2 regions of the Variovorax sp. DAIF25 genome follow, and region 2 is predicted to be linked to the other one. Evidence: riboswitches for the same ligand, from Rfam matches in the RefSeq annotation. Region 2 holds a riboswitch; the other holds the start of a gene.

Region 1 (7,443 bases), 940 kb from region 2:
GTCAACTGGCGCGGGATCGGCGACAGGCTCTCCTGCGCCACGGTGCCCGACGCCGCGCCGCCCTCGGTCGCCGGCGGCATGGCGCAGCCCGCGAGCGCGCAGGTGCAGGCCACGAGCGCGGCGCGAAGCCCCGCGCGCAGCGAGCCTGGCGCCCGCGCCGCCCCTCTCAATCCAGGCGCTCCAGGACAGCCAGCGTGGCCGCCGACTGGTTCATCGTGTAGAAGTGCAGCGCCGGCACGCCGCCCTCGCGCAGCCGCGCGCACAGGTCGGTCACGACATCGAGGCCGAAGGCCTTGATCGAGGCCGTGTCGTCGCCGAAGGCCTGCAGCCGCAGCCGGATCCAGCGCGGGATCTCGGCGCCGCAGGCGTCCGAGAAGCGCATCAGCTGCGTCGAGCTGGTGATCGGCATGATGCCGGGCACGATCGGCGTGTCGATGCCGAGCGCGCGCGCCTCGTCGACGAAGCGGAAGTAGGCGTCGGCGCTGAAGAAGTACTGCGTGATCGCCGAATCGGCGCCGGCCTTCACCTTGGCCGCGAAGGCCTGCAGGTCGGCCTCGGGCGAACGCGCCTGCGGATGCACCTCGGGATAGCAGGCCACCTCGATGTGGAAGTCACGGCCGGTCGCTTCGCGAATGAAGGCCACGAGGTCGCTCGCGTACTGGAACTCGCCGCCGGCGCCGTAGCCGCTGGGCAGGTCGCCGCGCAGCGCGACCAGGCGCTTCACGCCCATGGCCTTGAGCTCGGCGAGCTGCGCGCGCACCGTCTCGCGCGTGGCGCCGATGCACGAGAAATGGCTGGCCGCGTCCACGCCCTCGGACAGGATCTCCTGCACCGCGCCGAAGGTGCCCTGGTGGGTGGAGCCGCCCGCGCCGTAGGTGACCGAGCAGAACTCGGGCTTGCGCGCATAGAGCTGCTGGCGTGCCGCGCGCAGCTTGACCGCGCCTTCGGGCGTCTTGGTCGGGAAGAATTCGAAACTCAGCGGAAGGCGCACCTGCGTCTCCTTAGGAACCGCCCGCGCCCGTCGCGCGCACGGCGTGAATGAAAAACTCGCGGTTGCCGTCGCCGCCGGCGATCGGGCTGTCGAACCAGCGCAGCACGCGCAACTCGAGCGCGGCGCAGGCGTCGCGCAGGCGCTTCTCGACGATCTCGTACATCGCCGCGTCGCGCACGATGCCGCCCTTGCCGACCTGGCCCGGCTGCAGTTCGAACTGCGGCTTGACCAGCATCAGCAATTGGCCGTCGTCCGCGAGGAACTGCACCACGGCCGGCAGCACCAGCGTGAGCGAGATGAACGACAGGTCGCCGACGATCAGGTCGAAGCGCTCGGCGAAAGGCTCCTCGCCCTCTTCCTGCAGGTCGTCGGCCGAAAGCGCGCGCGCATTGACGCCTTCGATGGCAAGCACACGCGCGTCCTCGCGCAGCTTCGCATGCAGCTGCCCGTGGCCGACATCGACGCCCACCACCCGGGCGGCGCCGCGCTGCAGCAGGCAGTCGGTGAAACCGCCGGTCGACTGGCCCACGTCGAGGCACAGCTTGCCGGCGGCATCGACGCCGCTGGCCTCGAGCGCGCCTTCGAGCTTGAGCCCGCCGCGCGAGACATAGCGCGCCTCGGCCGCATCGTCGAGCTCGAGCTCGGCCGACTCGGGCACCTCGTCGCGGTTCTTCACGACCGAACGCCACGCATCGGTCGAGCCCGCATCGCGCCAGCGCATGCCGCCGGCGATGAGCCGCACGGCCTGCGAGCGCGAGGCGGCGAGGCCGCGTTCCACCAGCAACTGGTCGGCTCGCATGCGCGGCGATCAGTAGCGGTAGCTGTCCGGCTTGTAGGGGCCGTTCTTGCTCACGCCGATGTAGGCGGCCTGGGCGTCGGTCAGCTCGGTGAGCATGGCGCCGACCTTCTTCAGGTGCAGGCGCGCGACCTTCTCGTCGAGGTGCTTGGGCAGCACGTAGACCTTGCCGGCCTGGTAGGCGTCGGGCTTGGTGAACAGCTCGATCTGGGCGATGGTCTGGTTCGCGAACGACGACGACATCACGAAGCTCGGGTGGCCCGTGCCGCAGCCCAGGTTCACGAGGCGGCCCTTGGCCAGCAGGATGATCTTCTTGCCGTCGGGGAAGGTGATGTGGTCGACCTGCGGCTTGATCTCTTCCCATTCGTACTTCTCGATCGACGCGACGTCGATCTCGTTGTCGAAGTGGCCGATGTTGCAGACGATGGCCTGGTCCTTCATCTTCGCCATCGTGTCGTGCGTGATGACGTCCTTGTTGCCGGTGGTGGTCACGAAGATGTCGGCCTTGTCGGCCGCGTATTCCATCGTCACGACCTTGTAGCCTTCCATCGCGGCCTGCAGCGCGTTGATCGGGTCGATCTCGGTGACCCACACCTGCGCCGACAGCGCGCGCAGCGCCTGGGCCGAGCCCTTGCCCACGTCGCCGTAGCCGGCCACGCAGGCCACCTTGCCGGCGATCATCACGTCGGTCGCGCGCTTGATGCCGTCGACCAGCGATTCGCGGCAGCCGTAGAGGTTGTCGAACTTGCTCTTGGTGACCGAGTCGTTGACGTTGATGGCGCGGAACAGCAGCGTGCCCTTGGCGCTCATCTCGTTGAGGCGGTGCACGCCGGTGGTGGTTTCCTCGGTCACGCCGATGATCTCGGCCGACTTGCGCGTGTACCAGGTCGCATCGACGGCCAGCTTGGCCTTGATCGCGGCGAAGAGGATGCGCTCTTCCTCGCTGCCCGGGTTGGCGATCACGCCCAGGTCCTTCTCGGCGCGCTGGCCCAGGTGCATCAGCAGCGTGGCATCGCCGCCGTCGTCCAGGATCATGTTCGGGCCTTCGCCCTTCGAGTCCTTGGGACCGAAGTCGAAGATGGCGTGGGTGTAGTCCCAGTAGTCCTTGAGCGACTCGCCCTTGATCGCGAACACCGGCGTGCCCGACGCGGCGATCGCGGCGGCCGCGTGGTCCTGCGTCGAGAAGATGTTGCACGAGGCCCAGCGCACCTGCGCGCCGAGGGCCTGCAGCGTTTCGATCAGCACCGCAGTCTGGATCGTCATGTGCAGCGAGCCGGTGATGCGCGCGCCCTTGAGCGGCTGGCTCTTGGCGAATTCCTCGCGGATGGCCATCAGGCCGGGCATCTCGGTTTCGGCGATGCGGATTTCCTTGCGGCCCCAGGCAGCGAGGGAGAGGTCGGCGATCGCCTGGTCGGCGGACGAAACAGGGGTGGGCTTGAGAACAGCGCTCATGTGAAGTGAACTCCAGAACTGTGTTTGAACGAGGCCACTGCGTCGGGGGAAAAAGACTCACCGCGAGAACAGCGGATGAGCGTGGTTGCGATGGGTCCGAGCCTCACGCCTGGCGGCGCTGCAACGCTCCTCGGAAGCGGCGGATTGTAGACGTGCCGGACACGGGCGCCAACGGCCGGGGCTTCCCACATCACGGAACGCGAGGGCGCGCCAACACCCCGCGTCATGCAGGGCTCAGAGTCGAGGCGTACAACGCTGCCTGCATTCCTTTTCCGCGAAAGCCCCTCCGATGCGTTCATCCCGCCTTTCCCCTCCCTCGTCGTCCAGCGCGCGCCGCGCGCTCTGCACGGCGGCCCTGCTCGGCCTCGCCACTCTGCCGGGCCTGTCCTTCGCGCAGCAGGCGCAGGCCGCGCAACCCGTGGTGCGCGTGCGCGGCACGCTGGTCTACGCCGATGCGAGCAAGCTCGTCGTCAAGGACCGCGGCGGCGAGGTCGTGAGCCTCGCGCGGCCCGCGGACATGTCGCTGTCGGAGGTCTATCGCATCAAGCTGTCCGACATCAAGAAGGGCAGCTTCATCGGCACCGCCGCGATGCCGCAGGCCGACGGCTCGCAGAAGGCGCTCGAGGTGGTGGTGTTCCCCGAGGCCGCGCGCGGCACCGGCGAGGGCCACTATCCCTGGGACCTGCAACCGCAGAGCACCATGACCAACGCCACCGTGGCCGACCTCGCGGCCGCGCCGCGCTCGGTGCGCGGCGGGCAGCAGCTGCGCCTGTCCTACAAGGGCGGCGAGAAGACCGTGATCGTGCCGCGCGACGTGCCGGTCGTGACCTTCCGCGCCGGCACCGAGGCGCTGCTGGTGCCGGGCGCCAAGGTGCTGGTCAATGCGCAGGAGCGCAACGGCACGCCGACCGCGCTGCGCGTGGTGGCCGGCCGCGACGGCTTCACGCCGCCGATGTAAGCCGTTGCCGCTACCCGCCGGCGCTCCAGCGAGCGCCGGTGCCGCGGCGCACACCATCCCTTCGGGAAATCCCCCAGGCAAATCCGCGGCCGCGATCGCCGCGGCAGGGTCGTCGCGGCGTATCGTGGCGGCGGACCGCGCGCGTGCGCGGCCGGTCCCGCCACCATCTTGTCCAACGTCCTCAGGAGATTCCGCACCATGGCCACTGCCAAGAAAGCCGCCGCCAAGAAGACCACTGCCAGCAGCAGCAGCGGAAGCGCCGAGAGAAAGGCGGCCCCGAGCGCGGCCGACATGCTCAACCCGCTCAAGGGCATGGCCGAGCGGCTGCAGAACCTCAACATGACCGACGGCGCGAGCAAGCTGCTCGACAGCGGCCGCAAGGACCTGCAGGCGCTGATGCAGGCCAACGAGAAGTCGTTCCAGGGCCTGCAGACGGTGGTGCAGCGCCAGACCGAGATGATCAAGAGCGCGATCACCGACTGGCAGGCCGCCGCCAAGGACATCCCCGGCAAGGATCCGAAGGAAAGCCTCGCCAAGCTCGACGCGCTCGGCCGCCAGTCGTTCCAGCGCGCGGTCGACGACATCAAGGAACTCGCCAACCTCGCGGCCAAGTCGCAGGCCGATGCCTTCGAGGTGGTGCGCCAGCGCATCCAGTCGAACGTCGACGAGGTCACGAAGATGCTGCAGCGCAAGTAGCGCGCGGCCCAGGCGCCGCGCCGGCGCACGGCGCGGCCTTCCGACGACGAACCTCGGTGTGCGGCCATGACCCAGTCCTCCTCTCCCCTCGACCCCATGGCGATCTGGCGCGAGCTCACCGCGCAATGGGAAAAGAGCACCAACGCGTTCGCCAACGAGGCCATGGCCTCCGATCCGTTCCGACAGGGCATGCATGGCGGCATGAACGCCTCGCTGGGCGCGCAGAAGGCGCTCGGCGACCTGATGGCGCGGCTGCTCACGATGCTGAACCTGCCGACGCGCGCCGACCTGCAGGCGCTCTCCGAGCAGTTGCAGCACATCGACGACCACCTGGCGCGGATCTCGCGGCAGCTCGAGGACGGCGGTGCTGCGCCAGCGCCGGCGCCGCAGTCATCGGCGCCGAAGCGCACGAAGCAGCCGCCCTCGATGGCGGCCGCGCCACCCGCTCCCGCACCCTCACCCGCGAAGAAGGCAGCGGCCAAGGCCTCGAAGTCCCCGGCCCGCACCCGCCGCCCGCGCCCATGAGCACGCCCGCCGCCGAACTGCCGGTGCTGCCCGACCTGCGCGCCGAGATCGAGCGCACCATCCAGCGCAACATCAAGGGCCTGGATTTCCTGACCAGCGCCACGCCCGCGGTCGGGCTCACGCCCAAGGACGAGATCCATCGCCGCGGCACGCTGAGCCTCTACCACTACCGGCCGGTGGTCGACGAGATCTACCGCGTGCCGGTGCTGATCGTGATGGCCACCACCAACAAGGGCTACATCCTCGACCTCGCGCCGGGCCAGAGCATGGTCGAGCACCTGCTGCGGCAGGGCTACGACGTCTACATGATGGACTGGAACGCGCCGCGGCCGCAGGAGAAGCGGCTGCGCATCGAGGACTACGTGCTCGACTTCATCCCCGACTCGATCCGCCGCGTGCAGCAGCGCTCGGGCGAGGAGGACGTGAGCATCGTCGGCTACTGCATGGGCGGCGTGCTCTCCACGCTCTACGCGGCGCTGCATCCGGGCGGGCCGCTGAAGAACCTCGCGCTGTTCACTACGCCGATCGACTTCAGCCGCATGACGATGTTCCATGCCTGGTCGGACAAGCGCTACTTCGACGTCGACCGGCTGGTCGACAGCGTGGGCAACGTGCCGCCCGAGATGCTGTTCGCCTCCTTCGACATGCTGCGCCCCGCGGGCCGCGGCGCGGGCCTGGTGCAGCTGTGGGACAACATGGCGAACGACGAGTTCGTCAAGTCCTACCGCATGTTCGACCGCTGGGGCGCCGAGATGCTGCCGCTGGCGGGCGAGTACTTCCGCCAGACCGTGAAGGAACTGATGTGGGGCAACAAGCTGCTCAAGGGCGAGCTCTCGATCGGCGGACGGCCGGTGCGCCTCGCCGACATCGAGGTGCCGGTGCTGCATGCGCTCGCGCAGCACGACCACATCGTTCCCTATGAGGCGGGCGCGCCGCTGATCGCGGGCATCGGATCGGCGGACAAGGAGGAGGTGGTGCTCAAGGGCGGCCATGTGAGCCTGGCCGCGGGACCGAACGCGGTGCGACGGCTGTGGCCGAAGCTCGACGAATGGCTGGGAGTGCGATCCACATGACGAATGCCGCAGACACCTCGACGAACCCGGGTTCGACCCGGCTCTATCCGCGCACGCTGCCGCATGTCGACGGCGAGATCGCGCTGCGCCGCATGGACGCCGCCGATGCCGGCGCGGTGCTGGCCTTCGCGCAGGCGCTGCCCACGCACGACCTGCTGTTCCTGCCGCGCGACATCACGCAGCCCAAGGTGATGGACGCCTGGGTGCGGGCCATCGCGCGCGGCGACATCGACAGCGTGCTCGCGGTGCGCGACGACAAGGTGCTGGGCTGCGCGGCGGTGATCCGCGATCCGCATTCGTGGTCGCGCCACGTGGCCGAGCTGCGCGTGCTGGTCGAGCCTGCCCTGCGCGGCAGCGGCCTGGGCCAGCAGCTCGCGCAGGAAGGCTGCGCGCTCGCGATGGAACAGGGCCACGAGAAGGTGGTGGCGCAGATGACCGTGGACCAGCGCGGCGCGATCGCGGTGTTCCAGGCGCTGGGCTTCCGGCCCGAGGCACTGCTGAGCAAGCACGTGAAGGACCGCGAGGGCCGCGCGCACGACCTCGTGGTGCTGTGCCAGGACGTCGCGCAGGTCGAGGCGCAGATGCGGGCCTACGGGGTGACCGAGGCGTTCTGAGGCGGCGGGTCGAAGCGGCCTTGCGCGGCGAAGGCATCGAGCGCGCGCGCCATGCGTTGCGCCATCGCGAGATGGAAGGGGTCGTGGCCCGCGCCGGGCACGGTCTCGAAGCGGCTGGCGGGCAGCAGGCGCTGTACGGCTCGAGCGGCGGCCGGGCGACAAGTCCGGTCGAGCTCGCCGTGCAGGAACAGCACCGGATGGTCGCGCAGCATGTCGAGCGCGCCCCACCTCACCCCGTCGCCGTCCGCGAGCCAGCAGCGGTGCGCGAGGTAGTGCGCCATCACCCTGTAGCGATCGATCGCGCGCTGCAACGCATCGCCTTGTGGCTCCGGCGCAGC
Region 2 (7,443 bases):
GAGGATGCGCCAGCCGTCGCGGTAGGTCGACAGCTTGCTCACCGAGCCCTCGGGCCGCGAGCGGTAGACCGAGGGCACCTCGGCATAGGGCATGCGCAGTTCGAGCGCGTGCACGGTCAGTTCGGTCTCGATCTCGAAGCCCTTGGCCAGCGCGGGAAAGGACTTCACGTAGCGGCGCGAGAACACGCGAAAGCCCGACAGCATGTCGGTGAAGCTGCCGCCGAACAGGCCCGCGACCGCGCCGGTCAGCATCTGGTTGCCCAGGCGATGGCCGCGACGGTAGGTCTGGGCATCGGTCTGGTCGTCGACGCGCGCGCCCACCACCATGTCGAGCTTCTGCTCGACCAGCATGCGGATCATCTCGCGCACCGTCGAGAGGTCGTAGGTGGCGTCGCCGTCGACCATGACGTAGATGTCGGCCTCGACGTCGGCGAACATGCGCCGCACCACGTTGCCCTTGCCGCGCAGCGGCACGTGCACGACGTGCGCGCCATGGGCGCGCGCGACCTCGGCGGTGCCGTCGGTGGAGTTGTTGTCGAAGATGTGGATCTGCGCCTCGGGCAGGTCGGCGCGGAAGTCGGCCACCACCTTGGGGATGGCCAGCGCCTCGTTGTAGCAGGGGATGATGGCGGCGATGCGCAGCGCCGGCGGCAGCGGCGAGAGCGCGGCGGCGGCCGTGGGGGAAGCGAGGCGGTCGGCGGTCGTCATGGCGTGGGCGCGAGTATGCGGTAGGCCTTCACACCGTCCTTCTCGACGATCAGGCTGAAGTACTTGTCGAAGTCGGGCTTGGTGTGGACATAGGGCGCGAGCGCGGTCTGGATCACGATCGAGCCGAACTGCTGCGAGGCCAGCTTGCGCGCGAGCTGGTCGGCCGGAAGGTACAGGTAGTCCGAGTAGCGGAAGGGCCCGAAGATGTCGCCCCACACCGGGTTGGGCGCGAAGTAGATCGAGTCGTTGAGGCCGACCTGGTAGAGCCGGCCCACGGGGTTGGCGCGCAGGTGGCTCAGCACCTCGTAGCCCGGCACGTGCCGGGCGAGGAAGGCCTCGCGCGAGGCGGGCGTGGGCGAGATCATGCGCAGGTCGCGCACCGAATGCGCGAGCGCGAAGCCCGCGAGCACCACCATCAGCAGCCCGCCGAAGACGCCCGGCGTGCGCCCGCGCGCGAGCGCCGGCAGCCGGCGCCGCACGAAGGCACCGGCCCAGCCCAGCAGCGTGTGCCAGCCCACGGCGGCCATCAGCGCGAGCAGCGGGAACGAGGCCATCATGTAGCGCGGATAGCGCGAGGTCGCGACCCAGATCACCAGCGAGTAGATGCAGAACACGAAGGCCGCGCGCACCGGGCCCGGGCGCCACAGCGGGCTGAACGGCACCAGCAGCAGCGGCCAGAACAGGCCGTTGGGCATGTTGGCGTGATCGCGCACGTCGGCCAGTTGCTGCGTGTAGTCGGCCATGTTCCAGTTGGTGAAGCCGAACACGCGCGCGCCGATCGGGTTGAACGGATCGCCGGTCTGCAGGTAGTTGCGCGCATACCAGTAGATGCACGGCACCAGGAACAGCCCGAGGGCCGCGAGCCACGGCAGCGGCCGGCGCTCGCGCCGCGCCACGAACACCGCCACCAGCGGCAGGAAGATCAGCGCCTGGTACTTGGAGCCCGCCGCCACGCCGAGGAAGAAGGCGGCCAGCAGCAGCCAGCGCGCGCGTCCGTGGCGCGCTGCGCCGGGCGCCGGTTCGAGCACGTGGCCCTCGTCCCACCACCACAGCGCGACGAAGGCCGCGAGCACGAACAGCGCCACGCCCATGTCGATGTACGAATTGGGATAGTCGCCCAGCGCGAGCCAGATGCCGGCGCCCAGGCAGGCGATGTAGCGGTTGGCATGCAGCCGGCCGAGGCGATGGATCATCAGCACCGACAGCCAGCCCGCGAGGCCGTGGATGAAGTGGGTGAAGACGTCGTCGTAGACCGTCAGCGCGGCGGCGTAGAGCAGGTCGTAGTTGTAGGGGAACCAGGGGTAGCGCAGCCACTCGTAGACGCCCAGCGTGCCGCTCTGCGCGACCTGGCGCGCATAGGGCAGGTGGTACATCACCTCGTCGAAGGCCACCGGTGGCGCCAGCGGCGAGAACAGCGTGGGCAGGCCCACGAGCAGCAGCGCGGCGAACGCGCATTTCTCGCCGAGGGTGGCTGCCGGCTGCGCGGGCGCCAGAGCGGCGCGCGCCTTCAGCTCGCGGCGCCAGCCGGGCAGCCGCAGCAGCGCCAGCACGATGCCGGCGCCCAGCAGCGCGAGCACCGCGCCCTGGCGCAGCGCATCGGCGATCGCCAGCGCCTGGAAGGCCACGATGAACAGGCCGACGCCGAGCGTGGTCGCGATCGTGCCCTCGAGCCAGGCGTCGCGCCGCGCGGGCGCCCCGAAGCGCGCCAGCACGGTGGCGCCGAAGCCCCAGGCGCCGGCCACGAAGAGCGCGAGCGCCGCGTGGTGCGCGAGGATGAAGAGCAGTGTCTGAATGGGAATCCCCCGGAAGCCTGGATCGGTTCAGCGGCCCGCGGGGCGGGCGGCGTGGATGGCGGCGGCGCGGGGGAACGGAAGGGCCCGCCGCGCGCCGTCAGAGGTTGGGCGCCAGCAGCCGCTCCAGTTCGGATTCGCTCGCCTTGCGGCGCACCGCCTGGTCCTGCAGCTGGTCATGGCCGATTTTGCCTACGTTGAAGTACGTGCTGTCGGGGTGCCCGAGGTAGAACCCCGACACGCTGGCGGCCGGCATCATAGCGAGGCTTTCGGTCAGGCTCATGCCAATGTCCGTGCAGTTCAGGAGGTCGAACATCGGCTTCTTCACGCTGTGGTCGGGGCAGGCCGGGTAGCCGGGCGCGGGGCGGATGCCGCGGTACTTCTCGGCGATCATCTGCTCGTTGCTCAGCGCCTCGTCGGCCGCGTAGCCCCAGAGGTCGGTGCGCACGCGGTGGTGCATGGCCTCGGCGAAGGCCTCGGCCAGCCGGTCGGCCAGCGCCTTGAGCATGATCGCGGAGTAGTCGTCGAGGTCGTCGACGAAGTACTTCTCCTTCTTCTCCACGCCCAGGCCCGCGGTCACGGCGAACATGCCCACGTAGTCCTTCAGGCCGCTCTCGCGCGGCGCGACGAAGTCGGCCAGGCAGCGGCTCGGGCGCATCGTGCCCTCGATCTCCTGCTTCTCGGTCTGCTGGCGCAGGCCGTACCAGGTGAGCGCGGCTTCGCTGCGCGACTCGTCGGTGTAGAGCACGATGTCGTCGTCGTTCTCGGTGTTGGCCGGCCAGAAGCCGACCACGCCGCTCGCGCTGAGCCAGCGGCCCTCGATCAGGCGCTTGAGCATGCGCTGGCCGTCGGCGTAGACGCGCACGGCCTCGGTGCCGACGATCTCGTCCTTGAGGATGGCCGGGAACGGACCCGCGAGGTCCCAGGTCTGGAAGAACGGGCCCCAGTCGATGTACTTGGCGAGCTCGGTCAGGTCGAAGTTGCGGAACACGCGCCGGCCGATGAACTTGGGCGCGGGCGGCACGTAGCTCGACCAGTCGATGGGCGTCTTGTTGGCGCGCGCCCTGGCCAGCGGCCACAGCGGCACCTGCTTCTTGTTGGCGTGCTGCGTGCGCACCTTCTCGTAGTCGGCGTTGATCTCGCCGATGTAGGCCGCGGCCTGGTCGCTCAGCAGCGACTGCGCCACGCTCACGCTGCGCGAGGCGTCGGGCACGTAGACCACCGGGCCTTCGTAGTGCGGCGCGATCTTCACGGCCGTGTGCACGCGGCTGGTGGTGGCGCCGCCGATCAGGAGCGGGATCTTCTTGATGCGGAAGTGGTCGTCCTTCTGCATCTCGCCGGCCACGTACTGCATCTCTTCCAGGCTCGGCGTGATCAGGCCCGACAGGCCCACGATGTCCGCGCCCTCGACCTTCGCCTTGGCGAGAATCTCGTGGCACGGGACCATCACGCCCATGTTCACCACCTCGAAGTTGTTGCACTGGAGCACGACGGTGACGATGTTCTTGCCGATGTCGTGCACGTCGCCCTTCACGGTGGCGATGATGATCTTGCCCTTGGTGCGCACGTCGCGGCCCGCGGCCTCGTCCTGGCGCTTCTCTTCCTCGATGTAGGGGATGAGGTGGGCCACGGCCGACTTCATCACGCGCGCCGACTTCACCACCTGCGGCAGGAACATCTTGCCCTGGCCGAACAGGTCGCCCACGATGTTCATGCCGTCCATCAGCGGGCCCTCGATCACGTGCAGCGGACGGCCGCCCTTGGCGAGGATCTGCTGGTAGGCCTCCTCGGTGTCTTCGACGATGAAGTCGGTGATGCCGTGCACCATGGCGTGCGACAGCCGCTGGTTGACGTGCACCGGCTGCTCGGGCGTGCCGCGCCACTCGAGCTTCTTGCTGTCGTCCTTGGCGCCGCTCTTGGCGCTCTCGGCCACTTCGACGAGGCGCTCGCCGGCGTCGGGCCGGCGGTTGAGCACCACGTCCTCCACGCGCTCGCGCAGCTCGGGCTCGAGGTCGTCGTAGACGCCGACCATGCCGGCGTTGACGATGCCCATGTCCATGCCGGCCTGGATCGCGTGGTACAGGAACACGGTGTGGATCGCCTCGCGCACCGGGTCGTTGCCGCGGAAGCTGAAGCTCACGTTCGACACCCCGCCCGAGACCTTGGCGCCCGGCAGGTTCTGCTTGATCCAGCGCACGGCGTTGATGAAGTCGACCGCGTAGTTGTCGTGCTCCTCGATGCCGGTGGCGATCGCGAAGATGTTCGGGTCGAAGATGATGTCCTCGGGCGGGAAGCCCACCTCGTCGACCAGGATGCGGTAGGCGCGCTCGCAGATCTCGACCTTGCGCTCGTAGGTATCGGCCTGGCCCTTCTCGTCGAAGGCCATCACCACGGCGGCCGCGCCGTAGCGCTTCACGAGCTTCGCCTCGTGCTTGAACTTGTCCACGCCCTCCTTCATGGAGATCGAGTTGACGATGCCCTTGCCCTGGATACAGCGCAGGCCGGCCTCGATCACTTCCCACTTCGAGCTGTCGACCATCACCGGCACGCGCGCGATGTCGGGCTCGCTGGCGATCAGGTTGAGGAAGCGCACCATCGCGGCCTTGCTGTCGAGCATGGCCTCGTCCATGTTGATGTCGATCACCTGCGCGCCGTTCTCGACCTGCTGGCGCGCGACGGCCAGCGCATCCTCGAACTGGCCGTTGAGGATCATGCGCGCGAAGGCCTTGGAACCGGTGACGTTGGTGCGCTCGCCGATGTTGACGAACAGGGATCCCTCGCCGATGGCCACCGGTTCGAGACCGGACAGCTTCATGGGAGAAACGAAAGGCGCGGGGACATCGCTCATGGGGCTCACCTGGGCAGGGGAAGACACGTCAGGTGAGCGTCGTTGCAACCGGGCCTTCCGGGCAGGTTCTGCGAGAAGGCGCCTTCCAAGCCTGACGGCGGGTGCGCGGACCAGGGGTCCCGCGCGCCGCCGCTGCAACGCTCCTTGGAAGGGGTGGCGATTTTACCGGCTGCCGGCCGTGCCAACGGCCCGCGGGTGTATCCGCGGGCCGCCGGGAGGGCTCAGGCCGCCTGCGCGACCGGCGCCGCCGAGGCCGGCAGCCCGAAGGCGCGGTCGAAGGCCCAGTTGAAGACGAAGGTGTAGACCAGGAAGAAGACCACCAGCCCCAGGTCCATCACCAGCGCCTGCCACAGCGAGATGCCCAGGCCCCAGGCGAACATCGGCACCAGCAGCCCGATCAGGCCGCCCTCGAAGCCGATCGCATGGGCGATGCGGCGCTTGAGGCTGCGCCCGCGCACCGCCTGGCGCGCCTCCCAGCGCTCGAACAGGCTGTTGAAGATCAGGTTCCAGATCACCGCGATGACCGAGGCCGCCACCGCCAGCGCGCCCGAATGGCCGAGGCCGGCGCCCGTCAGCAGCGCCAGCCCGGCGCTGGCGGCCACGATGGCGATCCCTTCGTAGAGGGTGATGTAGACGATGCGACGCTGGATTCCCTGCATGACGGACTCTCTTGGCTTGTTGTGTGACTGCGATCCGTGGACTTTATGTGTCTCTTGCTGATATAAAAAGTCAACTTGTTTCAGTTTTATTGAAAGATCGACCCCATGAGGCGGCCATGAGCTTCTCCAGCGACAGCGTCGAGGTCTTCCTGGCCGTGATCGACCACGGCTCCTTCTCGGCCGCCGCGCGCGCCCTGCGCCGCGTGCCGTCGGCGGTCAGCATGGCCATCGCCCACCTCGAGGCCGAGCTCGACCTGCAGCTGTTCGACCGCAAGGGCCGCGAGCCCCGGCCCACGGCCGCCGCGCGCTCGCTCGAGCCGCAGGCGCGCGCGCTGGCGGCGCAGCTGCGCCAGCTCGACGCGCAGGCGCTGGCGCTCACGCAGGGGCTGGAGGAACGGCTCACGCTGGCGATCGCGCCCGAGCTGCTGGCCGCGCCCTGGAGCGGCGCGCTGGCCGAGCTGGCGCACGAGTACCCGCTGCTGCAGGTCGAGGTGCTGGCCGCGCCGCAGGCCGACGCGCTGGCGCTGCTGCATAGCGGCCGGGCCCAGCTCGCGCTGGTGTTCGAGCGGCCCAGCCTCGACGGGCGCGAGGGCTTCCAGGAGGTGGGCAGCGACACCATGGTCGCGGTGATGGCGCCGGGCCACCCGGTGCTGGCCGCCGCGCCCGGCGGCCGCCTGCGCGAGGAACACCTGATCGCCACCCGCCAGATCGTGGTGGCCGGCCGCGACCTCGTCACGGCCATGGACCCGCGCAGCGTGTTCGCGCGCCACCTCTGGCGCACCGACAACGCGCTGGCCGCCCTGAGCCTGATCACCGCCGGCGTCGGCTGGGGCTGGCTGCCGCGCAATTTCGTGCGGCCGCACGTGGCGGCGGGCGCGCTGGTCGAGATCCCGCTCGAGAACCTCAGCAACGGCCTGAACCTGTGGGTGGACGTGGTGTGGTCGCGCGAACGGCCGCTGGGGCTGGGGGCGCAGCGCTTCGTGGCGCTGATTTCGCGCGAGCGGCAGGCTGCCGGGGTGTCGGTGCCTATCGCGTCCTGAGACGCGAGGCTACGGGCCTGGGCTCAGGCCGCTTCCTTGTAGAACCCGGCCGCATTGTTCAGCAGCCGCCCCGCCACCGGCGACACCGCGCGCCCGATCGCCGCGATGTGGTCGGGCGTGGTGCCGCAGCAGCCGCCGACGATGTTGACCAGCCCCTCGGCCGCGAACTCGTGCAGCAGGCGCGAGGTCACGTCGGGCGTCTCGTCGAAGCCGGTGTCGCTCATCGGGTTGGGCAGGCCGGCGTTGGGGTAGCAGCTGATGAAGGTGTCGTCGGCCACGCGCGCCAGTTCCTGGATGTAGGGGCGCATCAGCGCCGCGCCCAGCGCGCAGTTCAGGCCGATGGCCAGCGGCCGCGCATGGCGCACGCTGTGCCAGAAGGCGGTCACGGTCTGGCCGCT

What was found. A riboswitch is a leader RNA that binds a small molecule or an ion and turns the genes downstream of it on or off. The one in region 2 is predicted to bind S-adenosylhomocysteine.
Region 1: another riboswitch for S-adenosylhomocysteine. It lies ahead of ahcY (adenosylhomocysteinase); the one in region 2 lies ahead of metH (methionine synthase).

What each region holds. Positions count from the first base shown of each region.
Region 1 covers NZ_CP136636.1:6,657,598-6,665,040, forward strand. The annotation lists gene R0232_RS30830 (septal ring lytic transglycosylase RlpA family protein) at 1-113, opposite strand, end outside; gene metF (methylenetetrahydrofolate reductase [NAD(P)H]) at 167-991, opposite strand; gene R0232_RS30840 (TlyA family RNA methyltransferase) at 1,002-1,790, opposite strand; gene ahcY (adenosylhomocysteinase) at 1,800-3,239, opposite strand; S-adenosyl-L-homocysteine riboswitch at 3,310-3,377, opposite strand; gene R0232_RS30850 (hypothetical protein) at 3,529-4,197, shown strand; gene phaP (TIGR01841 family phasin) at 4,396-4,893, shown strand; gene R0232_RS30860 (hypothetical protein) at 4,960-5,418, shown strand; gene R0232_RS30865 (alpha/beta fold hydrolase) at 5,415-6,491, shown strand; gene R0232_RS30870 (N-acetyltransferase family protein) at 6,488-7,105, shown strand; gene R0232_RS30875 (alpha/beta fold hydrolase) at 7,081-7,443, opposite strand, start outside.
Region 2 covers NZ_CP136636.1:221,871-229,313, reverse strand. The annotation lists gene R0232_RS01075 (glycosyltransferase family 2 protein) at 1-708, opposite strand, end outside; gene R0232_RS01070 (ArnT family glycosyltransferase) at 705-2,450, opposite strand; gene metH (methionine synthase) at 2,599-5,313, opposite strand; S-adenosyl-L-homocysteine riboswitch at 5,374-5,498, opposite strand; gene R0232_RS01060 (PACE efflux transporter) at 5,568-6,005, opposite strand; gene R0232_RS01055 (LysR family transcriptional regulator) at 6,122-7,045, shown strand; gene R0232_RS01050 (homocysteine S-methyltransferase family protein) at 7,069-7,443, opposite strand, start outside.